Regions from separate parts of the Hafnia alvei genome, predicted to be linked through region 1. Evidence: riboswitches for the same ligand, from Rfam matches in the RefSeq annotation. Region 1 holds a riboswitch; the other holds the start of a gene.
What was found. Region 1 has a riboswitch for cobalamin ahead of AB3Y96_RS04960 (cobyrinate a,c-diamide synthase). Riboswitches for the same ligand answer to the same signal wherever they lie in the genome.
Positions count from the first base shown of each region.

Region 2: another riboswitch for cobalamin. It lies ahead of btuB (TonB-dependent vitamin B12 receptor BtuB); the one in region 1 lies ahead of AB3Y96_RS04960 (cobyrinate a,c-diamide synthase).

Region 1 covers NZ_OZ061315.1:1,048,657-1,064,574, reverse strand. The annotation lists gene AB3Y96_RS05015 (cobalt-factor II C(20)-methyltransferase) at 76-789, opposite strand; gene AB3Y96_RS05010 (sirohydrochlorin cobaltochelatase) at 789-1,580, opposite strand; gene AB3Y96_RS05005 (cobalt-precorrin-6A reductase) at 1,577-2,368, opposite strand; gene AB3Y96_RS05000 (precorrin-3B C(17)-methyltransferase) at 2,427-3,152, opposite strand; gene AB3Y96_RS04995 (cobalt-precorrin 5A hydrolase) at 3,152-4,261, opposite strand; gene AB3Y96_RS04990 (cobalt-precorrin-4 methyltransferase) at 4,242-5,015, opposite strand; gene AB3Y96_RS04985 (decarboxylating cobalt-precorrin-6B (C(15))-methyltransferase) at 5,008-5,577, opposite strand; gene AB3Y96_RS04980 (cobalt-precorrin-7 (C(5))-methyltransferase) at 5,567-6,169, opposite strand; gene cbiD (cobalt-precorrin-5B (C(1))-methyltransferase CbiD) at 6,166-7,341, opposite strand; gene AB3Y96_RS04970 (cobalt-precorrin-8 methylmutase) at 7,338-7,982, opposite strand; gene cbiB (adenosylcobinamide-phosphate synthase CbiB) at 8,109-9,062, opposite strand; gene AB3Y96_RS04960 (cobyrinate a,c-diamide synthase) at 9,062-10,426, opposite strand; cobalamin riboswitch at 10,576-10,772, opposite strand; gene cobD (threonine-phosphate decarboxylase CobD) at 10,901-11,980, shown strand; gene AB3Y96_RS04950 (GHMP kinase) at 11,973-12,836, shown strand; gene AB3Y96_RS04945 (Dps family protein) at 13,000-13,554, shown strand; gene AB3Y96_RS04940 (AraC family transcriptional regulator) at 13,682-14,503, shown strand; gene AB3Y96_RS04935 (DMT family transporter) at 14,602-15,579, shown strand; gene AB3Y96_RS04930 (PTS sugar transporter subunit IIA) at 15,882-15,918, shown strand, end outside.
Region 2 covers NZ_OZ061315.1:126,361-142,278, reverse strand. The annotation lists gene ilvL (ilv operon leader peptide) at 28-126, opposite strand; gene AB3Y96_RS00675 (MFS transporter) at 260-1,489, opposite strand; gene AB3Y96_RS00670 (YifB family Mg chelatase-like AAA ATPase) at 1,827-3,353, shown strand; gene AB3Y96_RS00665 (DUF413 domain-containing protein) at 3,381-3,719, opposite strand; gene hdfR (HTH-type transcriptional regulator HdfR) at 3,842-4,675, shown strand; tRNA gene AB3Y96_RS00655 (tRNA-Trp) at 4,851-4,926, opposite strand; tRNA gene AB3Y96_RS00650 (tRNA-Asp) at 4,981-5,057, opposite strand; rRNA gene rrf (5S ribosomal RNA) at 5,144-5,260, opposite strand; rRNA gene AB3Y96_RS00640 (23S ribosomal RNA) at 5,381-8,289, opposite strand; tRNA gene AB3Y96_RS00635 (tRNA-Ala) at 8,540-8,615, opposite strand; tRNA gene AB3Y96_RS00630 (tRNA-Ile) at 8,747-8,823, opposite strand; rRNA gene AB3Y96_RS00625 (16S ribosomal RNA) at 8,897-10,439, opposite strand; gene murI (glutamate racemase) at 10,867-11,727, opposite strand; gene btuB (TonB-dependent vitamin B12 receptor BtuB) at 11,672-13,576, opposite strand; cobalamin riboswitch at 13,640-13,847, opposite strand; gene trmA (tRNA (uridine(54)-C5)-methyltransferase TrmA) at 13,966-15,069, shown strand; gene AB3Y96_RS00605 (YijD family membrane protein) at 15,147-15,536, opposite strand; gene fabR (HTH-type transcriptional repressor FabR) at 15,558-15,918, opposite strand, start outside.

The sequences.
Region 1 (15,918 bases):
TTAATAGCAACCTCGGAGTGCTCCTCCCCCTGCGAAAGGGGAGGCTGGGAGGGGGTTAATCACCCATAGGGGCATTCAGCTAGCCCGATTCACCAAAATCGTCGAAAAGTACGGCAGTTTGGTGTCTTGGTGGATCTCATCGAGATGACGGAAACATTGCTCATTTGGCAGTGAGGCTTCGGCCATTAAAATTGCATGGTCGAGCAATCCCAAACGACGCAGCATTTCGCGTATTTGAATAACTCGGCCATACACTTTCATCATCACCACGCATTCATGGTTAAGCAGCGCCTGCTCAAGTTCTTCTTCTGGTGCGGTACAGGCCACCACCGCCATGGATTGCTGCTCCATCGCCAAAGGGAACTGGGCGCGGGCGGCAATGCAGGCAAACGAGGTCACGCCGGGAATGATTTCGATATCCACGTGTCCGCGCAGGCGTTCCAGCAAAAATACCCACGTGCTGAACAGCATGGCGTCACCCAGCGTAATAAAACCGACCTGAAGCCCGTGCTCTGCGTCGGTTTGCATCTCCTGCGCAACACAGTCCCATGCGGCGCTTTTTTCCCCTTGATCGGCGCTCATCGGGAAATGACGCTCTTTGATGTCGAGCGTTGACGATAAAAATTCACGCACGATAGACAACGCAAGACTATCGCCCCCCTTACGACCCGCAGGGGCATACAGCACGTCCAGCTCACCGAGCTGCCGCGCTGCGCGAACGGTAATCAAGTCGCTGCTGCCGGGACCGGTGGCAATCGCCCACACTTTTCCCTTTTTCACGTGGCTCATCAGGCTGCCTCCTCTGCTGGGTGTAAAACATCGTGCAGGTGCTCAACAAACATGTGTTGGATAAGTGGATTTTCGCCCAGCCCTTGCAGCCACGGCGTGGCTTCAATCCCGGCCAGAGCGAGCTGGGTTTTCCACGAATCCTCATCGTCAGAGGCCATATCGTTGATGGCGTGATCGCCCGCCACCAGCATCAGCGGCATCAAATGCACACGGCGTACGTTTTGCTGCTGCAAACGCGTCACCACATGATGAATTTCGGGATAACTCTCAACGGCCCCCACCATCGCGGGGATCTGGTGGCTCATCAGCATGTGATCGAGGCAGGCGTAAGCCGCAAAGGCATGATGCGTTGCGCCATGGCCCATAAACACCACCCGCTCATCTTCGGCTAAAGCGGGCATCTGTGACTTCATGGCGGCGATCAACTGTTCAAAATCATCATGGCTGCTCAGTAACGGCACGCCGATACGCAACCGTTTAAACATCCCTGCGTGAGCGCGTACCTGAGTCACGACTTTTTCGTATTCATCGCCGTTGATGATGTGCAATGACTGAATGACAACGTCCTGATAGCCCTGTTCCGCCAAACGCTGCAGCGCCTGATTTGGGTTATCGATTTGCATTCCATCTCGCTTCGCCAACTTGCGAATAATCATCTCGGATGTGAAGGCGCGAAACGCATCGCGATCGGGACAGGATTCCGCTAAACGACGTTCGCAGGCCTCAATGGTTTTCGCTCGCGTCTCGTGATAGCTGGTACCAAAACTGATAATTAAAATGGCTTTTTTCATAGGTATTGGCTCTTTTTATTCTGTAACCAGTTGGCTAAATACGGCTCAAGTTCAGCCAGAGAACTCACTCGAATCTGTCCTTCAGCCATAGGCTCGGGAGGGCGACAAATCACAATGCAGGGAATATTCAGCGCCAAACAAGGAACGACTTTTTGCTGATATCCCCCTTCTGCGCCAGACTCTTTGGTGATCACCACGTCAGCCTGGCAATGCTGATACGTTGCCTGATTCATTTCGGCGCTAAATGGCCCCTTCAGCGCCAGTACGTTATCTACGCCCAGCCCTAAATCCTGACACTGCAATAGGACATCCGGCGTCGGCAATACGCGGGCGAAAAGGTTTTTTCCCGCCAGCAAACGCACAAACTCAGCCAGTTGTTTGCTACCCGTGGTCAATAGAACCCGCTCGCCCAAACGATGTGCAACCACGCAGGCCTCTTCCACGCTCGCTACTTTGTGCAGCAAAGGATGTTCTAAAGCATCAATTTCGCTAGGGCGTAAATAACGCAACAGCGCAATGTTCTGAGTGGCACAGGCGTGTGCGATATTGGCGCTTAACACGCCCGCGTAAGGATGTGAGGCATCAATAACCTGCGTAATCCGGCGCGCTTGCAACCATTCGCTCATCTGCGCGGCATCCATGCGCCCAACGATAATTTCACCGTTGATATCCCCTGCCAGTTCGCGTCCCGCCTCGGTTGCGACCGAGAGGCTGTAATTCAGCCCCATCTCATCAAGGCGCTGACAAATATGACGCGCATCTGACGTACCGCCAAAAACGTGCAGCATGGGGTTGCCTGCCGTTTTAGACGCATTGGCATCGTGCGCATTGCTATCGGAAATAGGGTTATAAAACATAGCCGCGCGGCGTAATCATCAAGCCGTCCTGACAGTAAGTGGTTTTATTGCCGACAATCACCAGACTGGTCATATCGACATTTTCAAAATCCATCTCACCGAAGGTGGTTAGCCACTTCTCCTGCTTTTTGCGACCCGCAGCTTTGACCACGCCCACCGGCGTGCTGGCGGCGGTGTAAGGGCGCATCAGTTCAAAAGCGCGAGCAAGATGGTCAGCGCGGCCACGACTGCGCGGATTGTAGAAACAGATAACGAAATCAGCCTGCGCAGCGGCAATCACGCGTTGTTCAATCACCGGCCACGGGGTCAGCAGATCGCTCAGGCTGATATGACAGAAATCGTGCATCAGCGGCGCACCCAGCAACGATGCCGCAGCGGTACTGGCGGTAACGCCAGCAATCAGCTTGACCTCAACGTCTAGCTTCTGCTTCGTCACCAGCTCTAGGATCAACCCCGCCATGCCATAAATGCCCGCATCGCCGCTGCTGATCAACGCGACTTTTTTGCCTTGTACGGCAAGATTCAACGCTTCCTGACAGCGCTCAATCTCTTTACACATGCCCGTTTTGATCACCTCTTTATCGGTGGTCAGGGCTTTTACCAAGTGGGTGTATGTTTTGTAGCCCACGATAATATCTGCGTCACGAATAGCCTCGATGGCTTCCAGCGTCATCATGGACTGACTGCCCGGGCCAATGCCGATTACATATAACATCAGAGAGTTTCCTGAAGGGTTAGAGCCAAAGTAAGGGTGACGCCCTGCTCGCGCAGCGTCTCCCCAATGATTTTCCCGCCGCCGTACTCTTCGAGTAGCAGACAAGCAGCAGGCTGAGACACACAGCCCACGCCCACGATTTGACGCACGAAATCCGAACACGGGAAGCGATGTTCATGCACGCGTAGCGCTTCAGGCGTAAACACGTGAAAAGGAACGCGATAGCAATGTGCCAGCTGCTGTAACGCCGCTTCATCCTGTTTCAGCGTAATGCTACCAATGGCGCGCAGCGCGAGTGGATCGATATGCAGCTCGGCAAATTTCTGCAATAGCAGCGGATGCAACGTGGCAAACGGCGTATCTCTACGGCAACCCACGCCCAATACCACGCGCTTAGGCACCAGTTGGTAAACCGGGATCGCGCTTGGTGGCAGATCCGAGTGATAGCTAACGCATACCAGCGCAGAAAGATCGGGCAATGAATGAAGATCGGCAACGGGAATAAATCCGCGTCGATCGTGCTCGGTGAGCTGCACGTTAGCGCGCGGATCAAGCCATAGCCCAACGCGATCGCCGCTCACTAGCATTTGGTTCACGCTTTTCACCGCACGCCGAAAATCCGCGATCTCCGCATCGAGCTTCTGCGCCAATAGATCCAGCGCAGCAACGCCGTTTACGTCGGTCGAGGTCGTGATCACTGGATCGGCGTTAATCAACTCGGCGATCTGCTGAGTGAGCCGATTCGCGCCACCCATATGTCCTGAAAGTAAACTGATCGCATGCTCGCCGCGTTCATCAAGCACCACTACCGCAGGATCGGTTAATTTGTCCTGTAACAGCGGCGCGATCACCCGCACCACGATCCCCGTTGCGCCGATCACCACCAGCGCATCAAAGCGTTTAAACGCCTGCGCCATCGTTTCGGCAAAGGATCCGCTAAACGGTGTGAAACCCACCTGTAGCAAATTTTCACTGGTAAAGCATGCGCTGGCGGTAGATAGCTGCGGCAGCAAAGGACGCAGGCGCTGTGCCAAGCGAACGCCGCCCGGCGTCAGGCAAAATAGCGCCAGCGATCCCACCTTTATCGGCTCAGGCCTGGCGGTATTCATGGCTGAAACCCGCGTCATACAGCTTGGAATAGTGGTATTCATCACCAAGGAAAGCGCCCACTAAAATCAGCGCCGTTTTTCGAATACCGGCGTTGCGTACTAAAGGTGCGATGGTGTCCAAGGTGCCGCGCACCGTTTGGTGATCTGGCCAAGTCGCTTTATAGACTACCGCCACCGGCGTGGTGGCTGGATAGCCGCCGCTCAGCAGGCGCTTCACAACGTCGTCAATATCTTGTACCGAAAGGAAAATCGCCATCGACGTTTGGTGCGCGGCAAAGGATTCTAATGACTCACGCTCAGGCGTTGGGGTGCGCCCAGACATGCGGGTGATCACCAAACTTTGGGAAACCTCGGGCACCGTATATTCCACGCCCAGCTGTGAAGCGGCCCCCAAGAACGAACTCACACCCGGCACCGAACTAAAACCAATGCCCAACTTGCCCAGCTCTTCTCCTTGCTCACGGATAGATCCGTACAACGACAGATCGCCGGTTTGTAGCCGCACGACCAGTTTTCCTGCACGAATACCTTGCTCCATCAGGTCGATAATCTGCTGGAGGTTGAGCCCTGCGCTATCGTGGCATTCTGCCCCTGGTTTGCAGTAATTCAGCAGATCGTGATTAATCAGCGATCCGGCAAAAATCACTACCTCCGCCTGCGATAGAATTCGATGGCCTTTTAGCGTAATAAGCTCGGGATCGCCCGGCCCTGCACCGATGAAATAGACCTGTGCGCGATCGATAGACTCAGCCATGCGTTTGCTCCTTACGGCAGGAAATCAGATAGGTAGGGTTATTGGGTTTGAAATAGTGACCGCTGCCCAGCGCGGTGAGGCGAGAGATCTGAATCAGGCTGCTTTCTAGTTCAACCACCGCACGGTTTTGCAGTTGACTGAACGCCTGCTGATAGTTTTCCAGCAGAATAAAATTCATCGCCAAGCTGCCGCCGTCGTTGAGTAATGCCAGCGCCCAATCAATGATGTCGGGGAGATTGCCACCGCTGCCGCCGATAAACACCGCATCGGCGCGTACGTCTAACGCCAGCGGCGCATCTGCCGCCACAATATCAATATTCGAGCAGCCAAAATGACGGCAGTTTTCTTCAATCAATGCCAGAGCCGCAGGGTTGCGCTCAATGGCGGTAATAGAGAGATCGGGATATCTGAGGGCGGCTTCCAAAGAGACGCTTCCCGTTCCTGCGCCAACGTCGATCAAGCGCTTGGCAGTACGCAGATTGAGTCGCTCCAATGCCGCAAGACGCACTTCTTCTTTGGTCATCGGCACTTTATGGCCGCGTAGAAACAGATCATCTTTCATTGAGGATCGCCACCACGTTCATTGCGTACGCCTGCTGTACCTGCTCTGGGCGCAAAATATGGATGCATTCATCGGGATAGGAGAGATTCTCGCCAATCACCATCGTCCGCTTTGCCCCACGACGTAGGATTTGCTGGGCAATTTGATACGGCCCCATGTGGTGGTCGGTCACCATCGCCACTTTTTCGTGCTGCAGAATAAAATCAAAATCAGGCTGTTTGCCGTGACAGCTGGTGATGTAGATATCGTTCATATCCACGGCGATGCGCGAAAACAGGTACTGTATGGAGCTAATACCCGACACGATATTGAGCTTTTCCGGCGCAAGATCCTGTATCAAACGTTTTCCAATGCCGTACAGCATCGGCTCACCCGATGCCAGAACCACGATATTGCGGTCAGCGTTGTCCTGTAGCCACAACGCCATCTGAGTCAGATCGCTGCCGATGGCCAGTTTTTCACCATGAAATTCGTGGTAAGCACTTAAATGGCGTGACCAGCCAACCAGAACGTCAGCTTGTGAAATTAATCTTTTTGCCAGCGGCGTGATGTAATCCTGATGCCCCGGCCCCATGCCAACCACGTGAATCATGAAGACTCCTTTTCGCAGAGAATTTCTTGGGAAATTTCGGTACGTAAATCGGCAACAATGTCGTTAACTGGGCGATTACTGCCGAGCACAATATTGTCGAATGAAAACAGCACCGCGTCGCATTGCAGCGGCTGTACCGCAAAGCGCAACATTTGGTTGATGCGCCCACAGATTGCCTGAGCGATATCGTTATAGACGGCCTGCCAGCCTTGTTGCTCTATTAGCTCCATCGCCGCTTCCGTGGTGCTACATTCAAACACCGCTTGCAGTAATTCACGTGGAGCGCCCATCAGTGCAAGTCGTGTAACCAGCGTTTCCATGCGGCCATCGGCAATATGGCTATGGGTATGAAAAATGCCGGCAGCGACCTTAATCAGCTTGCCTAAGTGGCCCACCAGCACCACACGTTGGAAACCGAGGCGCTGAGCTTCTTGCAGCATATAGCCAACAAAATTACTCATGGTGACCACACGGTCGCCGTTTAACTGCATCTGTTCTTGTACAAAGCGCTCGCCGTGATTGCCTGGCACGAGGATCACGCTGGTCATCCCCTGAGCGCGCTTCATCTCGAGCTCTAAGGCCAGCGAACGTTTCCAGCTCTCTTCAGACATGGGCGTCACAATACCGGTGGTGCCGATAATCGAGATCCCACCTAAAATGCCCAGCCGTCCGTTGTAGGTTTTTTGCGCCCGCTCTTCGCCTTCTGGAGCAAAAATAACAATCTCGGCACCGCGTTCCGGCCCGATAACTTCACGCACCGCTTCTTCAATAGTGTGCAACGGCGTGCGATTGATGGCTGAACTTCCCACCGGCAAACCAATGCCTTTGCGCGTTACGGTGCCGACACCGTCACCACCAACGATGCAGATACTGCCGCCGTCGTTAAGCGTCACCTGAGCAAAAATCAGCATTCCATGCGTGGCGTCCACGTCGTCACCGCCGTCTTTACGGATGGCAGCGCTGGCCTGTTGACCACAAATCAAAGGCTGTTCAACGTTCAACCGCAGCGTAACGCCCGAAGGTGTCACGATAGAAATCTGATTAATCACCTGCTGGCGCAGCACCATCAGCGCAGCAACTTTCGCCGCTGCGGTGGCACAAGAGCCGGTGGTGTAACCCTTGCGATAGCTTTTGCCGTTATGCCAGAGCGTATCCAGCCCAGTGTCGCTCATTGCGCATCTCGCATGTGGTACAAAATGGCGTTAACGATGGCTGCGGCAATATTGCTGCCGCCCTTACGCCCTAAGGCTGCAATACCCGGTAAATCGCTTTCTGCCAGCGCCTGTTTGGATTCCGCTGCGCCAACAAAACCGACCGGTACCCCGATGACCGCGGCGGGTGTCATTACGCCTTGTTGATGCAGTTCTAATAAGCGAAATAACGCAGTCGGTGCATTGCCGAACACAAACAGCTTTTCCCCTTGATCCTGCGCGGCAAGATCCACTGCCGCCATTGAGCGGGTAATCCCCTGTTCCTTGGCAATGGCGACCGCACGCGGATCCGAGATGTAGCACAGCCATTGGCACCCTAACTGCTCGAGCTGGGTTTTATTGATGCCGGAAAGCGCCATGGTGGTGTCGGTATAAATTGTGCAGCCGCGACGCAGAGCCTGAGTAATACGGGATAAAACATCGGGCGAAAAATGCAGGATATCCAGCCATTCGAAATCAGCGCTGGTGTGAATTGCGCGTTTAATAATTTTTTCTTGCAGCTCATCGACAAAACGGTAATCAGGGCGCTCGTCGGCGATGATCTGAGAAATGATTTCAAAGCTGTGCTGCTCAATATTCTGGGGATTCTTGTTGTAGTTCATTGTTCATCCTGTTTGGTTGATCCAGCGTGACTTTCGTACCTCTATCTTTAAGGGCAATCCCATCTTTAAGTGCAATACCCCCCTCCCTGCCAAGGGGAGGGTTGGGGTGGGGTCAAGTTGGTCAGGTCAAAACACCACTGCCCATCTGGCGAGTGCAAAAAGTACCAATGCCAGCACGGAAGCCGTCATCATGAGGCGAATACTGAGGCGAATATCTTGAATGCCAATCTCGCGCTCTTGGTCGCCGATCCACGGTTTCTCTACCCATTCGCCGAAGTATTTATTCGGCCCACCGAGGCGAATACCGAGCGCGCCAGCCACGGTGGCCTCAGACCACGCGCAGTTGGGGCTTTTATGCAGATAGCGATCGCGCCAGCCGATTTTGAGTGCCTGTTTGCTGTTAAGACTCAGCAGGCGAGCGGCAACGCTGAGCAGCAGCCAGCTCAAACGAGCAGGGATCAGATTGGCAAGATCGTCCATTCGCGCAGAAACACAGCCGATAGCGCGGTATTTTTCCGTCCGATAGCCGACCATGGAATCAAGGGTATTCACCGCTTTGTAGGCCACCATCAGCGGTACACCGCCGATGAAAAGGAAGAAAAGCGGCGCAATCACGCCGTCCACGCTGTTTTCCGCCACCGTTTCAACTACCGCTCGGGTAATCTGCGGGCGATCGAGCTCAGACGTGTCGCGCCCAACAATGTATGAAAGCTGGCGTCGGCACTCTTCAAGCGATCCATTTTGTAGTGCGACGTATACCCCCATCGCCGCATCACTCAGGCAACGTCCCGCTAGCAGCGTATAAATAATCCACACCTGCGCTAGCCAGTTGAGCCACGGGTTTAGCTGCGACAAAAACTCAAGCAGCGCGTAGGTCGCCCCCCAGCACACACCAACCACAATCAGCCATAAAAATGCACCGCCGACATACAACGCACCTTCGGTACGGCAAAGCGTGCGGATACCTTTCTGAACCCAATTGATAAAATTACCGATCCAGCGCACCGGATGGGGCCACGTTGGTGGATCGCCCAAGCGCAGATCTAGGAGATAGGCCACCAAACAAGCAGAAAAACTGATCACAGCGCCTGCCCCCTTTTTAACCAGTGGCTCAGCATTTCTGGGTGCTGGTAAAAATGAAGGTGGAGATAGCTGGCGAGGGTATTCCCCATTTGATATCCCCCTTGCCAACGCTGCTGCGTCACGCCGTCGCGTTGTTTTTCAAACTGAAAAATAGGTGGGAAATCAGTATGGAAATCAGAATAGTGGAACTCATGGCCGCGGAGGATTTCCCCTTGTGCCGCCAGTAAACTGTCCTGCATCGCGGTGGCTTGGCAGTAACCAAAGCGCTTTAAACGTCCTTCCATGCGGCTTTCTCCAGGGAAAATACCGGTCATCGCGTGCGTGTTTCCAGACTGATCTTTTAACGTCGAACCCAAATACATCAGCCCGCCGCACTCGGCGTAAATTGCTACGCCGCGCTGATGCGCATCACGCAGCGACTGACGCATGCTGCTGTTTTTCGCCAGCGTTTCTCCATATAACTCGGGATAACCACCGCCGATATAGACCATCTGGCACGCAGGCAGCGCCGCATCGCGCAATGGGCTAAAGCGCACGATGTTGATACCAAGCTGTTCAAGCAGCTGTAAATTATCGGGATAGTAAAAGTGAAAAGCTTCGTCGTCGGCGAGCGCAAGAGTTAGGCCTCGGCCAGAATCAGGCGCAGGTAACGCAGGTGCACAGGCATGCGGCGCGGGTTGTACATCGCTCAACGCCAGTAAACGGTCGAGGTCGATATGCTGTTCGAGGCTATCCGCCAAGGTATCCCATATCGCATCCATGCCCTGTTGTTCATGAGCGGTAATCAAACCGAGATGGCGTTCAGGCAAACTTACGCTGGGTAGAGTTGGCATTCGCCCTAGCACAGGAATTTTGGTGTAGGTTTCAATCGCGTTTTTCAGCAGTTGGTAATGGGTTTCGCTATTGACGCGATTCACAATGACGCCCGCGATACGCACCGCCGGATCAAAATGACAAAATCCCATCACGGTAGCTGCCGCCGAGGTTGAAACGGCTTTACCATCAATCACTAAAATAACCGGGCAGCCAATCTGCTTGGCCATGCCGGCGCTGCTGCAATAGTTGGGGTCGGTGCCATAGCCGTCGTATAGCCCCATCACCCCTTCAATCACGGCCACATCGGCGGCTTGAGCATGTTGGTTATAGAGCCAATTTAGGGTGGGCAGAGGCAGCATGAAGGCATCGAGATTGCGCGACGCAACGCCAGAAACGGCGCTGTGCCAGCCGGTATCAATATAGTCAGGGCCTACTTTGTAGGGTTGCACCCGCAAACCGCGCCGCGTTAAAGCTCGGAGCAGTCCAAGTGTTAGCGTTGTTTTACCGCATCCGCTACCGGTTCCACCAATAAGAAATGCCTTCATTCACCCGCCTGCCAAACAAAAAAGCCCGTCCTTGCGGGCGGGCTTTGCGTTGTCATAGCAGCTCGATGCACGGCGGCAAAAGCGCAGCATGCAGGGAAAGAATGACAACTCACTTCCCACCGAAGGAGCTGAAATAGATGTTGATATCCCAATGTTGGGATTTTACAGGCTGGTCTTCTGGCTTAGCGTCATCCTTACCCACACCTTCCCGATATTCATCAGTGGCGTCTTGTGGGCTCGTCGGCATCACAGCAGCGGGGGCTGCGGAGGAATTGTATTCTCACAATACGCACCTCCTTCCTGACGTCCTTACAGCACGTCAAAAACCTGTATTTATACTTTTCTATATATGATCTGGGTACATAAGTTAAAGCATTCATCACAGATATACCCATTGTGAGATCAACAAAAGCCTAGAATGGAGTGTGAATGAGTTAACATATCTCAACTTTTTAGGGACCAGCGAGGATACCTATGGCCATCAGCAGTCAGCACGGCGGTAACGTGCTAGAAACCGCGCTTACTCTGGGCGTTTCTCCGCATGACATCATCGATTTCAGCGCCAACATTAATCCGCTTGGCATGCCTGAGTCACTTAAGCACGCCATCATCGAACAAATGTCGGTGGCTGAAAAATATCCTGACGTGGAATATCGAAAACTGCACGCGGCGCTGGCTCAGCACCATGCCTGCGCGGAATCATGGGTGATGGCAGGCAATGGTGAAACCGAGCTGATCTTTGCGTTAATTAACCAGCTGAAACCCGCCAAAGCGCTGCTATTAACGCCCGGTTTTGCTGAGTATCGCCGTGCGCTAACGCGGATCAACTGCGACATTGTTGATTATGCTTTGCATGAAGAAGACGGATTTCAGCCTGACGTGCGTATTCTCGACGCGCTGACACCCGATCTCGATTGCCTATTTTTATGCACGCCCAATAACCCCACCGGATTACTACCGGATAAAAATCTGCTTTTAGCCATCGCAGACCGCTGCCGTGCGCTGAATATTGCGTTGATCCTTGATGAAGCCTTTCTCGATTTCGTTCCTGCAGAAACCGGCTTTATTCCTTTATTAGCACAATATCCTCAGCTGTATGTGCTGCGTTCATTAACCAAGTTTTTCGCTATTCCGGGGCTACGTTTGGGCTATTTGGTTAGCGCAAATGCGGCGTTAGTGACGCAAATGAAACAGCAACGGGAGCCTTGGACAATCAATGCGTTTGCCGCGCTGGCGGGCGAAATTATCTTGCAGGATACCCATTATATTGAAGCCACTCATCGCTGGCTGGCACAGGAGCAACCTCGCGTATTTTCTGCGTTAGAAGCATTGCCACGGCTGAAAGTATGGCGTCCCGTCGCTAACTACATCTTTATACGCTGTATCGACAGTCAGCTTGCACTGCAGCAGGCGCTATTGAAACACCATATTTTGATCCGACACTGCGCCAACTATCCGGGGCTAAACGCCAATTATTATCGCGTGGCAATTAAAAGCCCGCAGGACAACGACCGCCTTATTAGCGCTCTAACCCAGATTCTGCATCATGGCTGAAGCTCGCTGCCCCGCGTCGTGCGGTGAGTTAATTCAAGGCTGGATCCAAGGCGGCGAAAAGCTCGTATCCTGCCCGGTCAATTGGTTTAGCACGGTGGCGGTAAGCGAGGGAACACCGCTGCCCACCGAGCGCGCGCGAATGCGCTTGGTATTGCGCACGGTATTACAGCATTTGTCGTTGCCCTCTTCGCTTGAAGCCGAGCTACGCATTGAGTTTGAATCCTCTATTCCCGTGGCAAAAGGGATGGCCAGCAGCACGGCAGACATCGCCGCCTGTGCAATAGCGACCGCTCGTCACTTTGGTATGCAGCTAACTGAAAAAGAATTAGCGTCGCTGTGCGTTGGCATTGAACCGACCGACAGCACGATTTTTCAAGCGCCGACGCTGTTCGATCACCAACAGGCACTGACGCAAACCCCGCTGCACAATCGATGTCCTGAGTGGGATATGTTGCTGTTGGAAAGCCCTGATTGCTTGCGTACCGAAGACTACCATCGCCGCCCGCGCCAAACGCTGTTGCAAGAATATGCGCCGCAGTTGAAACAGGCGCATCAGTTGCTCACTGAAGGTATAAGGGAAAATAACCGCCATAAAATTGGCGCAGCCACCACGTTAAGCGCCCAAGCCAGCCAGGCTTTGCTGCCCAAACCGGCGTTTAATGACATTGTAGAAATTGTTGAGCAGCACGATTTATTCGGTTTGAACGTCGCACACAGCGGCAGCGTGGTGGGTTTATTGCTCGATACGCACCTTCATGACCCAGAGAAAATAATTCACGCGATGCGCGTAAACAATATTCTTGTTTTTTATCCACACGTTAGGCTGCTGCGTACCACCTTAGGGGGCGTACGCTGATCGGCATGGCTGCCAAAAGCGTACACATTCACGTACATGATAAGACGTAATTGTCATACATATAAAACTCTAATTTTGTGAGGATGATCTATACTGACTCGGTACTAAACAGTTACTAGACGGCAATTTGTGAATCTATCAAGACCTTTAGGAGATGATAAAGATGAGCACACCAAAACTGGAAAAAAGCAAAGTCGGTGACGCAAAAAAACGTCAGTTCACTCCTCTAGCCACCCCAAGTGATTTGGGCGCTGAGGCCACCAAAGACATTAGCGGTGCAATGAACGCCATCCTTGCTGATATCTATGCGCTTTATTTAAAAACTAAAAACTTCCACTGGCATATGAGCGGACCACACTTCCGTGACTATCATTTGCTGTTGGACGAACAAGGCGCAGAGCTATTCGCAATGACCGATGATATTGCTGAACGTGTACGTAAAGTCGGTGGTATGACCCTGCACTCTATCGGCCAGATCTCTAAAATGCAGCGCATTAAAGATAACAACGCCGATTACGTTGAGCCGCTTGATATGCTGGCCGAGCTGTGTGAAGACAACAAGCTGCTGGCCGCAGAACTGCGCGCAGCGCATGTGGTGTGTAGCGAACATAATGATGTTTCAACCACCAGCCTGATTGAAAACTGGGTAGATCAAACCGAACGCCGCGTGTGGTTCCTGTTTGAAGCTTGCCGCCAATCACAAACTTCTGGTCACTAGTTTTTCCCGTTGATAAACACGAAAGCAGGCCTTTAGGTCTGCTTTTTTATTTTCAGCGCCTCTAATTCCGCTATAGTTACTACTCATCCCCCGCTCATTGCCATCGTCTGTAGACCCGAGACTTCTTATGCACGGCGTTCCAAACCAATTTATCGATGATCGAGATCGCGCCCAGTTTAAGCACTTCGCCCACATGCCCGGCGTTGAGGTGTATCGAGCGCATATTGAACATCATGAATTTGAGCCGCATACGCATGAAGCCTATGGCATTGGCGCGATTGAGTATGGTGCCGAGCGTTTTCGCTATCGTGGCGCAAACCACGTTGCACCCGCGGACTCTTTGGTATTGATGAACCCAGACGAGCTGCACACAGGCCAATCGGGTACTGAAGGTGGCTGGCGCTATCGCATGATTTATCTCACGCCCGAAATTTTGGCCGAGGTGAGCGGTGAATCTGACTGGTGGTTTAACGACGCGGTGAATCATCATCCTCAGTTTGCCCGAGCAACCACTTCGCTAATAAACGCCCTGTGGCAAAACGATGAGCCCCTCGCACAATCCAGCTTGCTGAGTGAACTGCTGACATTAACGCGCCATTGGGCAAGAGCGCCGCAGACGCTTAAGCTTGATGCACCTCAGCGTTTTACACTGGTAAAAGAGTATCTCCGCGCCCATTTAGATCGGCGCATGACTTTGCCCGAATTGGCGCAGTTGGTCGACCTCAGTCCCTATCATTTTTTACGTCAGTTTAAGGCGCAGTATCACGTTACCCCACAACAAATGCTGATGGCTTATCGACTGTATGAGGCTAAAAATCTGCTGACCCGAGGCTTACCGCCCGCCCAGGTCGCCGCCGCTGTTGGTCTTACCGATCAAGCCCATCTTACCCGTGCTTTTAGCCGCTTTTACGGCGTCACGCCCGCCCGCTATCAAAAGCAGGTACGTTAATTTTTTAGCTGTTTTTACCTAAACAGCAATCTGCTACAAGACGCTTTTCCTTTCACCTTCTAGACTTGCTGCATAATCCCTTTTAAGAGTTAAGAAAGATGTTAATAGGCGTGCTTTACGCGCTGGCGGCGGGGCTAATGTGGGGGCTGATTTTCGTTGGGCCGCTCATCGTGCCGGAATATCCGGCCAGCTTGCAATCCGTCGGTCGCTATCTGGCCTTTGGCCTGATTGCGCTCCCGCTGGCGTGGCACGATCGCCACCGCCTACGGCAGCTTCTGCGCAGCGATTGGGTTGAAGCCCTTAAGCTCACCATCGTGGGAAATTTCATCTATTACCTCTGCTTAGCCAGCGCGATCCAACGCACGGGCGCACCGGTCAGCACCATGATTATTGGCACCTTGCCGGTGGTGATTTCAGTGAGCGCAAATCTGAAATACAGCCATCGAGACGGAAAATTATCGTGGCGACATCTGGCCCCTTCGCTGCTGTTAATTGCTTTAGGATTGGGATGCGTCAACGTGGCGGAGCTACAGAGCGCACACGCACCCACTGATATGTTCCGTTACGTCACCGGTTTGATCTTGGCCTTCATCGGCGTGGTGTGCTGGACGTGGTATCCCATGCGCAACGCAAGCTGGCTGCGCACACATCCCGATAAAAGCCCCACGACGTGGGCCACCGCGCAGGGATTAGTGACGCTGCCGTTGGCGGTCATAGGGTATTTGCTGGTTTGGGGGCACTCCGCCATAACCGCCAATGATTTTCCTATGCCGTTTGGCCCGCGTCCTGCGGTATTTATTGCGCTTATGCTGACCATCGGTTTGCTGTGCTCATGGCTGGGAACGCTGTGTTGGAATCAAGCCAGCCAACGCCTGCCAACCGCTAAAGTGGGGCCGCTGATCGTCTTTGAAACGCTAGCAGGCCTTAGCTATGCCTTTATCTGGCGGCATGAATGGCCACCGCTGCTAACGCTGGCCGGAGTGGTGTGCTTGGTCATTGGCGTGATGAGCGCAATGAAAGTGAAACCAACGCCGGTGGTGATAGTTCCGCTGCAAACGTCGGGTGGGAGTCGCTAAAGTATTTATTAAGCGTATTTCAACAGTTCAACATTTTGCAATAATCTGGCTTGACTGAAGAAAATTAGGGGACGTTTGCTCCCCTAAACTCTTTTCCTTTAAAATCTATTCTGTGACATAAATTACATATCCAACCTTTATTTTAAGTTTACTGATTATAAATCAGTGAACCTGATCAAACTTCCACGAATTAATATGATGCCCAATGTATAGGGCATTTTTTGTTATCGATACTATTCGTCATAGTTAACTCGGATGATTAGAATCACTACAACTCCTAGCTTTTAAGTAAGGCTAATTTTATGACAATAGCGGCTATAGATAATATCGATACGCATT
Region 2 (15,918 bases), 920 kb from region 1:
GGTTCTCGTTTGATTCAGGCCTGATTTTTAAGCCTTTCTTCGTCCAAGTGCTGCCCCGCACGGTGGGATAATAATCACCACCACACTAATCACGACGAGGCTGAGTACTTGGACGAGAGTTTTCATAAATAGTTTTTTCTGTTGCCTTCTGAGCTAATGCTTAAAGAGTTATCACAGTTCTTTGCAGTCTGACAATAATTTTTTTGCGTAACCAATAAACAAAAACGGCTCAAATCACGTTCAAAGATATGATTTAAAATCATTTTATTGTGGTTTCCTCTGGCGAAATTTTTCTCCCTAAAGAGGCTCCTTGAGTATCTCGACCAAAAGAAATCAGCACAATAATTGCCACTGCAACACTGCCCGCAATAATCGCCATCGCCAAACCATAGTTCTGCCCATGACTTTCAGCAATCGTCGCCTGAAGCGTCGCGTTCACCGAAGCAATCAAGTTACCCAGTTGGTACACAAACCCTGGCAGTACCGCACGAGTATTGGCTGGAACTAGCTCATTAAGATAGGTAGGAATAACGCCCCAAGCCCCCTGCACCATGAACTGCATCAAGAATGCGCCAATGCCTAGCATGAGCGAGCCTCCAGAGAACGCCCACAAAGGAATAACGGGCAAGGCCAGTGTCGCCGCAATAATAATTGCTTTTTTACGACCTATTTTTTCAGACAATACGCCAAAGAACACACCGCCGATAATTGACGCGATATTGTAGCTAATAGCGATGATACTGACGGTTTTAGGATCGAAACCATGCTGAATTTTCAAAAAGGCCGGATACATATCTTGCGTACCGTGGCTGAAGAAATTGAACGCAGCCATTAATAAAACAAGATAAATACAAAGCTTCCAGTGACTCTTCAAAACGGGAAGAAGCGCAGTACTTTCTTTGCGCTCACGAGCCGCCAGCCAAACCGGTGATTCGGGTACTTTGAAGTAAATAAATGGCAATAAAATAATCGGGATAGCGCCAATCACAAACATGCCACGCCAGCCGACAATTTCAAACAATGAACCATATACCACCGCAGCCAGCAGATAGCCGAAGGGATAACCGGCCTGAAATATCCCGGACATTAATCCGCGTGAGCGGTCTGGTATAGTTTCCATCGCTAAAGATGATGCAACCCCCCAGATACCGCCCATAGCCACGCCATACAACACTCGAAGCACTAAGAACGTGGTCAAAGACGGTGCGGCGGCGGAGAGTAATTCGAAGATCGAAAAGAAGAGAATATTGACCATCAAGATCGGCCGACGACCATACTTCTCGGCCGCTCGACCAAACAGCAATGCACCAATAGGGCGAACGGCCAGCGTCAGCAGGATCGCCAGCGTCACTTCTTCCATGCCAACGTTAAAAGCCTTGGCAATATCACTGAGTAAAAATACGAGGATGAAAAAATCGAAGGCATCGAGCGTCCAACTAAGGAAGCTCGCAATAGCAACGTTACGCTGCTGGCTTGACCAACCAAACATAATGAATTCCCTACCGTAGAGTATGAGGCGTTTTTATTAGCATTTTTATTAGAGACAGCGACATAACCTGTTATTTGTTATGTAAGATGTCATTTTGTATTACTAATGTTAAATATAACCCTCTTGGCGACAGGGCCAAAATAATTAGCATGCTATCTTTGTTAAATATTGTATGTTAAATGTTAATTTTTGTTGCCAACACTAAATCCAGCTCGCAGTTTTAAGTCAACTATCCTGTTCAAGACAGCGAAATGCTGGAATCAATGACACAAAGCCAGTATCTCGTTCTGACACCATTTCCTATTCGTCACATGATGCCTCCAACATGGAGGTGACTATGTCAGTGGCGATAATTAATACTCGTGCAGCAATCGGCGTGCAGGCACCCGCAGTGAGCGTTGAGGCGCACATTAGCACCGGTCTTCCCGGCTTTACGTTGGTAGGTCTACCTGAAGCGACGGTGAAAGAAGCTAAAGACCGCGTGAGAAGCGCCATCATAAATTGCGGTTTTACTTTCCCAGCAAAACGTATCACGGTGAATTTGGCTCCCGCAGATCTTCCCAAAGAGGGGGGACGTTACGATCTTCCCATCGCTATCGCCATTTTGATTGCTTCTGAGCAACTTAGCGCGACTTCTGTGGAAGGATTAGAGTTGCTAGGTGAACTAGGTCTTTCAGGCGCGCTACGGCGCATTCAGGGCGCGATACCAGCAGCCATGGCTGCTCAGCATCATCAACGCAAATTAATCGCGCCAGAGGAAAATGAGGAAGAGCTTGGCCTACTTGGAGAACAACAGCCCCACCTCATTGCCAATCATCTTCTTCAGGTTTGTGATTTCCTCAGCGGCGACTCAAAACTTCCACCACCGAAGGTGTCCCAACTATCATCCTTATCCCCAAATACGAAGGATATGCGGGATATTATTGGCCAAGAACAGGCGCGCAGAGCATTAGAAATCGCTGCCACTGGCGGGCATAACTTACTGTTATTGGGACCACCCGGAACCGGAAAAACCATGTTAGCCAGCCGTCTTAATAGCATATTGCCACCGTTAACCACCGAAGAAGCTTTAGAGAGCGCGGCGGTTGCCAGTTTGGTACATCAATCAACCACGGGGCAATCTTGCTATCAGCGGCCATTTAGGACCCCACATCACAGCGCTTCAATGGCAGCACTCATTGGAGGCGGATCTTTACCAAGACCCGGAGAAATTTCTCTCGCGCATAACGGCGTATTATTTTTAGATGAACTGCCTGAGTTTGAGCGGCGTGTACTGGATGCTCTGCGCGAGCCACTTGAGTCTGGTGAAGCCTGCATTTCTAGAGCACTCGCGAAAGTCATTTTTCCTGCAAAAGTACAATTAGTTGCTGCAATGAATCCAAGTCCGACAGGACATTACAAAGGTATTCATGCTCGTACACCGCCACAGCAGATACTCAAATATCTCTCTCGCTTATCAGGCCCCTTTTTAGATCGTTTTGACCTATCTATTGAGGTGCCTCTGTTACCCGCAGGCGTTCTTAGCATCCAAAAACGCATTGGAGAAAGCAGCGAGGTTATTCGCCAAAGAGTATGTTTAGCGCGAGAAAGACAGTATCAACGCTCAGGAAAGCTCAACGCACATTTGGCAGGGAAGGAGATGGACAGAGTATGCTCACTGTCTCAAGAAGATGCGGCATTTCTGGAACAAGCACTCGAGAAGATGGGATTGTCGGTAAGAGCTTGGCATCGAATACTAAAAGTTGCTCGCTCGATTGCCGATCTTGCACAAAGTGACAGCATCAACCGAGCTCATATTGCTGAAGCACTCAGCTACCGCTCCATGGACCGTTTAATCCAACATCTCCATCAGGCATTGCAATAAAAAACGGGGCCCAAAGGCCCCGAGTTTTTAGTCATCACTATCAGTATATTCTTCCACCGTATCCATCTGCGGTTTACCGCCAGATAAGGTGTGGAAACGCTTAGGACGACGAATGCGTGCAATATATTTCGACCAGATCTTCTCAGCTTCTGTCGCAGGCTGACGTTCACCGCGGCATACAGCGACAAAGAGCTGTTCTTCTTCGGTCTGTGGCTCACGAGTTCCTAAATCGAGCTCGTTAAACGCGTAACCGAAACGCTCAAGTACCTGAGCTTCTTTAATTGTGAAATCGCCGTGGCGTGAAAAACCACGAGGATAATGTTTATTGTCAAAAAAACGATGATTGGTGCTGAAGCTTTCCGCCATCTGACACACTCCTAAATTTTCTTATTGCTGTACCACTTATGGCGCGGAGTATTAGTTAGGCTTGACAACGTGTAAAACAAAACATTTAAATCATCATGATTAATATTTTTATTGGAGAGACAGTGGATAGCGAATTATTAAAAACCTTCTTAGAAGTGAGCAGAACAAGACACTTTGGTAAAGCCGCTGAAACCCTTTATCTAACACAATCAGCAGTTAGCTTTCGTATCCGTCAGCTTGAAACACAAGTTGGAGCGGATCTTTTCACTCGCCACCGCAACAATATTCAGCTAACCGAGGCAGGAGAACGACTCGTACCCTACGCAGAAAAACTAATGGAAACATGGCTATTGGCTAAAAAAGAAGTTCTCAAGAGCCGGCAGCACAAAGAATTATCGATTGGCGCTCCAGCAATGATGTGGGAATCGCTACTTATTTCCTGGCTATCAGGCGTCTATAAACATAAGCCCGAACTCTTGCTTGAAGCCCGTATTGGGCAAAGACATACTCATGTTCGACAGCTGCATGAGCGCCATCTAGACCTACTGATAACAACAGAAATCCCAAAGATGGAGGAGCTATCAACAGAAAAAGTTGGCGAGTTTACACTGCAACTTCTTACAACCGCAGGAGATACAGCAACCGACGATCTTCCCTATATTCGCTTAGAATGGGGGGCAGATTTTGCTCGTTTTGATGAACAGCTCACTAGCAACAATAATCCCCCGATTTTAACTACTAGCTCGATAGCGCTTGCCGAACAGGTCATGAACCAAGCAGGAGGAAGAGCATTTTTCCCAGCTCATTGGCATCCACATCACTTCCAAGTGGATAGTTCGCAGGAAGCCCTAACGCGACCAATATACGCCGTGTGGCTCCACAACAGTGACAGGAAAGAAGAGATTAAGTATTTAACGCAGTCGTTGATAAATTATCATCTAGAGCAGCCAAAGTAATTTTTTGGGCATTGTAGATGCGCCAGTGTTGGGGGCGATAGTATGAAATTGCCCCAACAACTTAGAACATTTATGTAGGCATTTTGGAATATTGCTGAAGGGAAAGTATTAATTTTAAGGCTTTTTTCTGCGCTAAAACGCAAAAAAGCCCTCCGCAAGCGGAAGGCTATTTGTATGGCAGGGGCGGAGAGACTCGAACTCGCGACACCCGGTTTTGGAGACCGGTGCTCTACCAACTGAGCTACGCCCCTAAAGAACGCTTACTATTATCCCTACATTCATCAAGCAGGCATAACATAAATAAGTGGCGGAACGGACGGGGCTCGAACCCGCGACCCCCTGCGTGACAGGCAGGTATTCTAACCAACTGAACTACCGCTCCACCGATTCTTTCTCTCACATCAGCATTCGTCTGATGTCAGTTTGTTCCTGTTATTTTCCGTGTCAGGGAAAAGGAACTAATTTAAAGCCTGAGCAGTTCCCTACTCTCGCATGGGGAGACCCCACACTACCATCGGCGCTACGGCGTTTCACTTCTGAGTTCGGCATGGGGTCAGGTGGGACCACCGCGCTATCGCCGCCAGGCATATTCTGTTATTTGTACCGCTCTCTGTATTTCTACAGCTAGCCATACAAACCAATCTGTTCACAAGCCTACTCTTTGTGTTTTCGCGTCTCTGCGTCTTAAAACACCTTCGGTGTTGTAAGGTTAAGCCTCACGGATCATTAGTACTGGTTAGCTCAACGTATCGCTACGCTTACACACCCAGCCTATCAACGTCTTAGTCTTAAACGTTCCTTTAGGAGACTCAAGGTCTCAGGGAAGACTCATCTCGAGGCAAGTTTCGCGCTTAGATGCTTTCAGCGCTTATCTTTTCCGCATTTAGCTACCGGGCAATGCCATTGGCATGACAACCCGAACACCAGTGATGCGTCCACTCCGGTCCTCTCGTACTAGGAGCAGCCCCTCTCAATCTTCCAACGCCCACGGCAGATAGGGACCGAACTGTCTCACGACGTTCTAAACCCAGCTCGCGTACCACTTTAAATGGCGAACAGCCATACCCTTGGGACCTACTTCAGCCCCAGGATGTGATGAGCCGACATCGAGGTGCCAAACACCGCCGTCGATATGAACTCTTGGGCGGTATCAGCCTGTTATCCCCGGAGTACCTTTTATCCGTTGAGCGATGGCCCTTCCATTCAGAACCACCGGATCACTATGACCTACTTTCGTACCTGCTCGAGCCGTCACTCTCGCAGTCAAGCTAGCTTATGCCATTGCACTAACCTCACGATGTCCGACCGTGATTAGCTAACCTTCGTGCTCCTCCGTTACTCTTTAGGAGGAGACCGCCCCAGTCAAACTACCCACCAGACACTGTCCTCAATCCCGATTAGGGACCGGAGTTAGAACATCAAACATTAAAGGGTGGTATTTCAAGGTTGGCTCCACGCAGACTGGCGTCCACGCTTCAAAGCCTCCCACCTATCCTACACATCAAGGCTCAATGTTCAGTGTCAAGCTATAGTAAAGGTTCACGGGGTCTTTCCGTCTTGCCGCGGGTACACTGCATCTTCACAGCGAGTTCAATTTCACTGAGTCTCGGGTGGAGACAGCCTGGCCATCATTACGCCATTCGTGCAGGTCGGAACTTACCCGACAAGGAATTTCGCTACCTTAGGACCGTTATAGTTACGGCCGCCGTTTACTGGGGCTTCGATCAAGAGCTTCGCCTTGCGGCTGACCCCATCAATTAACCTTCCAGCACCGGGCAGGCGTCACACCGTATACGTCCACTTTCGTGTTTGCACAGTGCTGTGTTTTTATTAAACAGTTGCAGCCAGCTGGTATCTTCGACTGGCTTCAGCTCCATCCGCAAGGGACTTCACCTACGCGCCAGCGTGCCTTCTCCCGAAGTTACGGCACCATTTTGCCTAGTTCCTTCACCCGAGTTCTCTCAAGCGCCTTGGTATTCTCTACCTGACCACCTGTGTCGGTTTGGGGTACGATTCAATGTTACCTAGAGCTTAGAGGCTTTTCCTGGAAGCTTGGCATCAACTACTTCATCACCGTAGTGACTCGTCATCACGCCTCAGGGTTGATAAAAGCACGGATTTACCAATGCTTTCCCCCTACACGCTTAAACCGGGACAACCGTCGCCCGGATAGCCTAGCCTTCTCCGTCCCCCCTTCGCAGTAACACCGAGTACAGGAATATTAACCTGTTTCCCATCGACTACGCCTTTCGGCCTCGCCTTAGGGGTCGACTCACCCTGCCCCGATTAACGTTGGACAGGAACCCTTGGTCTTCCGGCGAGCGGGTTTTTCACCCGCTTTATCGTTACTTATGTCAGCATTCGCACTTCTGATACCTCCAGCAACCCTCACAGGCCACCTTCAACGGCTTACAGAACGCTCCCCTACCCAACAACACCTAAGTGTCGCTGCCGCAGCTTCGGTGCATAGTTTAGCCCCGTTACATCTTCCGCGCAGGCCGACTCGACCAGTGAGCTATTACGCTTTCTTTAAATGATGGCTGCTTCTAAGCCAACATCCTGGCTGTCTATGCCTTCCCACATCGTTTCCCACTTAACTATGACTTTGGGACCTTAGCTGGCGGTCTGGGTTGTTTCCCTCTTCACGACGGACGTTAGCACCCGCCGTGTGTCTCCCGTGATAACATTCTTCGGTATTCGTAGTTTGCATCGAGTTGGTAAGTCGGGATGACCCCCTAGTCGAAACAGTGCTCTACCCCCGAAGATGAGTTCACGAGGCGCTACCTAAATAGCTTTCGGGGAGAACCAGCTATCTCCCGGTTTGATTGGCCTTTCACCCCCAGCCACAAGTCATCCGCTAATTTTTCAACATTAGTCGGTTCGGTCCTCCAGTTAGTGTTACCCAACCTTCAACCTGCCCATGGCTAGATCACCGGGTTTCGGGTCTATACCTTGCAACTTGACGCCCAGTTAAGACTCGGTTTCCCTACGGCTCCCCTATTCGGTTAACCTTGCTACAAAATATAAGTCGCTGACCCATTATACAAAAGGTACGCAGTCACCCCATAAAAGAGGCTCCCACTGCTTGTACGTACACGGTTTCAGGTTCTATTTCACTCCCCTCGCCGGGGTTCTTTTCGCCTTTCCCTCACGGTACTGGTTCACTATCGGTCAGTCAGGAGTATTTAGCCTTGGAGGATGGTCCCCCCATATTCAGACAGGATGTCACGTGTCCCGCCCTACTCATCGAACTCACAACATATGCATTTTCAAGTACGGGGCTATCACCCTGTATCGCCGGACTTTCCAGACCGTTCCTCTGACACATACGCTGATTAAGGTTCTGGGCTGTTCCCCGTTCGCTCGCCGCTACTAGGGGAATCTCGGTTGATTTCTTTTCCTCAGGGTACTTAGATGTTTCAGTTCCCCTGGTTCGCTTCGTTAAGCTATGTATTCACTTAACGATAGTGTGACGAATCACACTGGGTTTCCCCATTCGGAAATCGTCGGTTATAACGCTTCATATCAGCTTACCGACGCTTATCGCAGATTAGCACGTCCTTCATCGCCTCTGACTGCCTAGGCATCCACCGTGTACGCTTAGTCACTTAACCTCACAACCCGAAGGTGTCTTTTTAGTGAACGCGGTTACGAACCGGTTCAAGACAGCATTCAAGATTGCAAAAAATTGAGAGACTGCTTAATACAAACTGTGTCAGTGTGTCTCACAGTTGCTTAAGCTTTCAAATTTCAGCTTGTTCCAGATTGTTAAAGAGCAAAATACTTCGCAGCATACTGTTTCCAATACACTCTGAAGTATGTTTTTGAGACTGAATACTTATTATTTATCGTAAACAAAAGTAATGGTGGAGCTATGCGGGATCGAACCGCAGACCTCCTGCGTGCAAGGCAGGCGCTCTCCCAGCTGAGCTATAACCCCATACAGTCAACAGTTTACCTTTATACATTACCACTCATAGAAGAGTTTAATTCTTTCTCAGACAAGGCGGAGTCATGCAAAGTTTGCTGTTGCAAACGAGGCGTGACGACAACGCAGTATGAGTAAGAATTTGGTAGGCCTGAGTGGACTTGAACCACCGACCTCACCCTTATCAGGGGTGCGCTCTAACCACCTGAGCTACAAGCCTATATAAAGGTATTCTGCTCGTTATTCTTCATCAGACAATCTGTGTGGACACTGCACTTAACGCTATCTTTAGGTAAGGAGGTGATCCAACCGCAGGTTCCCCTACGGTTACCTTGTTACGACTTCACCCCAGTCATGAATCACAAAGTGGTAAGCGCCCTCCCGAAGGTTAAGCTACCTACTTCTTTTGCAACCCACTCCCATGGTGTGACGGGCGGTGTGTACAAGGCCCGGGAACGTATTCACCGTAGCATTCTGATCTACGATTACTAGCGATTCCGACTTCATGGAGTCGAGTTGCAGACTCCAATCCGGACTACGACATACTTTATGAGGTCCGCTTGCTCTCGCGAGTTCGCTTCTCTTTGTATATGCCATTGTAGCACGTGTGTAGCCCTACTCGTAAGGGCCATGATGACTTGACGTCATCCCCACCTTCCTCCGGTTTATCACCGGCAGTCTCCTTTGAGTTCCCGACATTACTCGCTGGCAACAAAGGATAAGGGTTGCGCTCGTTGCGGGACTTAACCCAACATTTCACAACACGAGCTGACGACAGCCATGCAGCACCTGTCTCAGAGTTCCCGAAGGCACTAAAGCATCTCTGCTAAATTCTCTGGATGTCAAGAGTAGGTAAGGTTCTTCGCGTTGCATCGAATTAAACCACATGCTCCACCGCTTGTGCGGGCCCCCGTCAATTCATTTGAGTTTTAACCTTGCGGCCGTACTCCCCAGGCGGTCGACTTAACGCGTTAGCTCCGGAAGCCACGCCTCAAGGGCACAACCTCCAAGTCGACATCGTTTACAGCGTGGACTACCAGGGTATCTAATCCTGTTTGCTCCCCACGCTTTCGCACCTGAGCGTCAGTCTTTGTCCAGGGGGCCGCCTTCGCCACCGGTATTCCTCCAGATCTCTACGCATTTCACCGCTACACCTGGAATTCTACCCCCCTCTACAAGACTCTAGCTGACCAGTTTCAAATGCAGTTCCCAAGTTAAGCTCGGGGATTTCACATCTGACTTAATCAACCGCCTGCGTGCGCTTTACGCCCAGTAATTCCGATTAACGCTTGCACCCTCCGTATTACCGCGGCTGCTGGCACGGAGTTAGCCGGTGCTTCTTCTGCGAGTAACGTCAATCACTGTGGTTATTAACCACAATGCCTTCCTCCTCGCTGAAAGTACTTTACAACCCGAAGGCCTTCTTCATACACGCGGCATGGCTGCATCAGGCTTGCGCCCATTGTGCAATATTCCCCACTGCTGCCTCCCGTAGGAGTCTGGACCGTGTCTCAGTTCCAGTGTGGCTGGTCATCCTCTCAGACCAGCTAGAGATCGTCGCCTAGGTGAGCCATTACCCCACCTACTAGCTAATCCCATCTGGGCACATCTGATGGCGTGAGGCCCGAAGGTCCCCCACTTTGGTCCGAAGACATCATGCGGTATTAGCTACCGTTTCCAGTAGTTATCCCCCTCCATCAGGCAGTTTCCCAGACATTACTCACCCGTCCGCCGCTCGTCACCCAGAGAGCAAGCTCTCTTGTGCTACCGCTCGACTTGCATGTGTTAGGCCTGCCGCCAGCGTTCAATCTGAGCCATGATCAAACTCTTCAATTAAAAGCTTGATTTGCTTAAACAAGTTAAGCGATGCTCGAAAATTAACTTTCGTAATAATTCAACTAAATGAATTACTGCTTGGTCACTCTTCAAGACTTTAATATTTTATCGTCCGAGGACGTTAGATATTGTCTTGTGAGTGCCCACACAGATTGTCTGATAAATTGTTAAAGAGCAGCGAATTGCGAACATTCGTTCCAGCAACTCGGGAGGTGCATATTACGCTTTCCTCCTGAAGAGTCAAGCTTTTTTCTTTTCAGAAATTCGCATTACTGCGATGCTTTTCTCTTCCTCACCGAGCGACGTTTGCGTCGTTGTTCCCGGTCAGTGGTGGCGCATTATAGGGACTTCTGAACGGCTGACAACCCCTAATTTAAAAAAACTTTTCAACCGCGCAAGTTTTCACCGAAAACCACATAAATGAGGATTAAATACTCAATTCTCGTAGTTCTGAGAAACCTAAACGATGCAATACAGGTAAAAGCGCATCGGTATCGCTATTTGTTTCTGTTGCATAGGCCAAATCGTTTTCCGTGCTCAGTGCGTTTTCCTGATTAGCAATCAGCCAAGCGACACGACGGGCTATTGCGGCACCTGAATCAACTAAACGAGTCCCTGTGGGTAATACCGCCGCCAGTTCTTCGCGCAGTAAAGGAAAATGCGTACATCCCAGAACCACCGTATCTGGCGGTTCGGCCATTGACAGCCAAGGTCGTAGTATTTTCTTTAGCACCGCAGGATCAATCTCTTCGCCATGTAACTTGGCCTCAGCCAATTCCACCAGCTCAGCCGAGCCCAGCATTTTGATGTTGCAGTCTTTCGCAAATCGAGCAACCAGATCGTGAGTATATGAACGCTGCACCGTCGCTCTCGTCGCTAACAAACCAACAACGCCGTTGCGCGTCAGCTTTGCCGCAGGTTTTATCGCAGGCACGACACCAACGATAGGGCAATTGAAGCGTTCGCGTAATGCGGGGAGCGTAATGGTGCTTGCGGTATTACAGGCGATGATAACAATAGAGAGAGTATGACGCTTTTGCACTTCGGCAACGATTTTGACAACGCGGTCGATAATAAACGCTTCGTCTTTTTCCCCATAGGGGAATCCCTGATTGTCGAATGCATATATATAGTGGAGATCCGGAAGCAAATCACGGATCTCTTGATATACAGATAACCCACCCACGCCGGAGTCAAAAACCAGCGCAGTGGGTTTAGAAGTCGCTACATCATTAGAAGGTGTAGCTACCGGAGAGATAATATTCTCTACCTGCGGTTTGGTAGCCATAAGCCGTTTCATAATCTTTATCTAACAGGTTGGCGATTCTACCACGAACTGTTAGATGAGACGTAACCGGATAAGAAGCTGAAATATCGACGGTGCTGTAGCTTGGTAATACCTGCTGCGTATTATTGTATTGGGACGTATTGTTATCGTAACGGCGACCATAATATTGATACGAAACATCCATATCGACATTAAACATGGTCCAGTCGAGCTGATATTTAGCCTGTCGTTTGGCGCGACGCGCTAATACTTCATCATTTTTATCATTACGCGGATCTAAATACTGCAAGGTAACCTGATGCGTGAAGATCCCGGTATCAACGCTGCCCGTCCACTCGACGCCTTTAATCGTGGCAGAGTCGATGTTGTCGTAGCTGCCCGCATAGGTGACAGGATCGGAATAATAGGTAATCAGATTTTCAATTTTGTAATGATACACAGACAGACGCCAATCAAGTGGCCCAGTCAGCCCTTCTAAACCTGCTTCCCACTGCTTCGACTCTTCAGGTTTTAAATTAGGATTGGAATCAATGCCGAAACGCGTTGAACCAAATTGCTGTCCCAATGACGGCGCCAAGAATCCAGTGCCATAAGACAATGTTGCACGATAGCCCGGCGTAAATTCCCAACCCGCTGCCGTTTGCCAAGTACCGTGCCAGCCGAACTGTTCATCTTTATCTTCACGTCCAGATGCCTCCAACGTGACATCTCCCAGTTTTTGCTGACCTGTAAGGTATAGCCCAGAATCATCACGTTTATAGCTGTCAGATTTACTGATATCTGAAGAAGTCAGACGCTGCTGCTGCCAATCCACACCCGCACTAATCTGCCCATGCTCTAGGCTATAGGTATTACCCCATTGAATATTACGCTGATCCATATCATCCAGCGTAGTGCCATCGTGATAGCGCCCATATTCACTGCTGTAATTATAAGCTTTTACTTTTTGGTAGCTGCCCGTTAACTGAGATGAATAAGCCCCAGACAAATAGCGCAGCCCCATATCATAAGTGTGATTGTAGGTTTCACTTTCGTTTGCGCTGTAAGCGGGGCTCGACGGTGGGCTACCAAGATCATAGTCACTATTGTTGGTGTAACCGTAGCCACGAGCAAAACCAGAAAACTCGTTGTTAAACTGGTGATCTATACCGCCCCAGAAAGTTTTGGTGCGATAGCCATCGTCATCATGATCGGGTTCGTACGTTGAACCCGGCTGCACGTTAAAGCCTTTGGTGCTTTCATAAGAGCCCGCCAACGTGACTTTGGTGTTATCACCGACTTTTTGACGCACGCTCCCATCGTACTGCTGGAATCCTTTAGAACCGACACCTGCATTTATCTGCGCGCCTTCCTTATCGGTTTGCGTGATGACGTTAATAACCCCCCCCATCGCACCCGAACCATACACGGCAGAGCGTGGGCCACGAATATATTCAACGCGTTGAACCAGCGAAATCGGGATTTGATTGAAATCAGCCGTGTTTGAAATTCCAGGACGAGCAATAGGAATGCCATCCACCAGCACAAGTACTTGGCTTGCGCTGGTCCCACGGATATACATCGATGCACTCTGTCCCATACCGCCATTTTGGGCGATATCGACGCCGGGTAAACGCCGCATTACGTCATTCAGCGTTTTAGCCTGCCAACGATCGATATCATCTCGAGTAACAACATCACTAGGCGCTAGCACGGTGGAAACTGGCTGAGGAAAACGGGAGGCGGTGACAATGACATCGTCATTATTATTTGCGGATGATGATGAAGGTGTTTCGTTAGAATCTTGCGCCCAGCCAGAGAAAGCCGTGACAGACAAAGCTGCCATCAGCGCATTTTTTTTTATAGTCATATAAGAGCATCCAAACTTAATTGGCAGGATGCCGCGAGCCGTGGCGTTAATTCGCGAAAACCACGTAAAGCGACGTGTACCGGCAGGTCTTCGGGCTTAGGATTTGTGTATCAACATGCATTGTTGAATACACACCGGGCGATGACTTCCCATCTGTAATGACAGTGTCAAAATATCGCCGTGACTTCCCCATACCGCTGCGCGTCAGCTCCGGATTCACACCGGATTCCCTTTTCACTCTCCACAGGAGACCGGGTCGCCATGCTAAGTGAAAACGTATTCAGAAGTCTAGACTTCTATGATTCGGATGTAGAATAAGTCACAGAGCTGGACATCATCATTCCATCGCCTACAATCGCCCCTCTATTATTATGCTAACGAGAAATGCCATGACGCCGAACACGCTGCCAACCGATCAATATGATGCCCAACTCACGGAAAAAATTACCCGACTGGCCAACATGATGACCCCGTTTGCGGCACCGGAGATTGAGGCATTTCGCTCGCCGGCCAGTCACTACCGCATGCGCGCTGAATTCCGCGTTTGGCATGATGAAGGCGATCTCTACCACATCATGTTTGATCAACAAACCAAACAGCGCATCCGCGTCGATCAGTTCCCTGCTGCAAGCGAGCTGATTAACCGTTTGATGAACGTGATGATGGATGAGCTAAAGCCAAACCACGTTCTGCGCTTTAAATTGTTCCAAATTGACTATCTGTCAACTATGAACAATAAAGTGGTGGTTTCTCTTCTTTATCACCGCAAACTGGATGATGAATGGAAAGTAGAGGCTGAAGCGCTTCGCGATCGCCTGCGCGCGCAAGGTTTTGACCTGCAGCTTATTGGCCGCGCCACCAAAACCAAAATCTGTTTCGATCAAGACTATGTTGATGAATGCCTGCCTGTTGCTGGCCGCAACATGATCTATCGTCAGGTAGAAAACAGCTTTACCCAGCCCAACGCGGCCGTAAACATTAAGATGCTTGAGTGGGCGCTTGACGTTACACAGGATTCCAAAGGCGATCTACTTGAGCTGTACTGTGGCAACGGCAATTTCTCCTTGGCGCTCGCGCGTAACTTTAATCGCGTGCTCGCAACAGAAATTGCCAAACCTTCCGTTGCTGCAGCGCAGTTCAACATCGCAGCCAACCACATTGAGAATGTACAAATCATTCGTATGGCGGCAGAAGATTTTACTCAGGCGATGAACGGCGTACGTGAGTTCAAACGTTTGGAAGGTATCGACCTCAAAGGTTATCAGTGCGAAACCATTTTTGTCGATCCACCGCGTAGCGGCTTGGATGACGACACCTTGCGCATGGTGCAGGCGTATCCACGGATACTTTATATCTCATGCAACCCTGAAACGCTTAGCGCAAACCTAGAAACGCTGAACGAAACTCATCGGGTCACACGCTTGGCGCTGTTCGATCAGTTTCCCTATACCCATCATATGGAATGCGGCGTGTTGTTGGAAAAACGCGATTAAAAACGATTCAGATTGAAACGCAAAAAGGCAGCCAATGGCTGCCTTTTCTATTTGAATGGTATCTCAGTGGCTCAACATCACTCAGGATCGTGAAAATCTTTTCCGCTATCAGGCTCGGCATTTTTCTTAAACGCCTTAATACGATAGGCAATCCAGAAAACCAACACAATACACAGGAGGGTTGGCATAAAGTTAGAGCCAATTTCTGGGTACTCAACGCGAACAATGGCGCTATACATCAGCAAACCAAGCAGAAAACACGAAGAGGAAAGCATCGGCATACCTTCAGGCATAGAGCAGTTCAGGTAGCGCTGATGCAGGCAATACACTGATAAAATCAGTGCCAGCAGGGGAAATACCGAAAATGATACGGCTGAGCTAAACAGTGCGGCAAAAGATCCGCTGATAGAAAGCCCCGCAACCAATGACAGAATCAACGTTCCCACATCTAAACGACTTTTAATCATGACCAACCCTATGCTTTAAATTTATTCCCGAGCATGCTGCTCTGCATTTTCATGCATATGCGCAATGTGTGCTTTCTCCTGCTCACGACGGTACCAATAATAAGCGCCCTTGGAAATCATCCGCAACTGTAAAACAAGACGTTCTTCCAACAAACGGCGGTGCTCCATATCAATATCTAACGCTTCGGCACCCGCGCTAAATACGATAGTCACCATCGCCTCCGCCTGTGCTTCAGTAAAACTGCGCGGCATGTGATTTTCGATTTCAAGGTAATCGGCAAGTTCCGCAATAAAGTGCTGAACCTCACGCTGCACCGCCGCGCGGAACGCAGCGGAAGTACCGGAACGTTCCCGTAAAAGCAGACGGAAAGCATTCGGATTA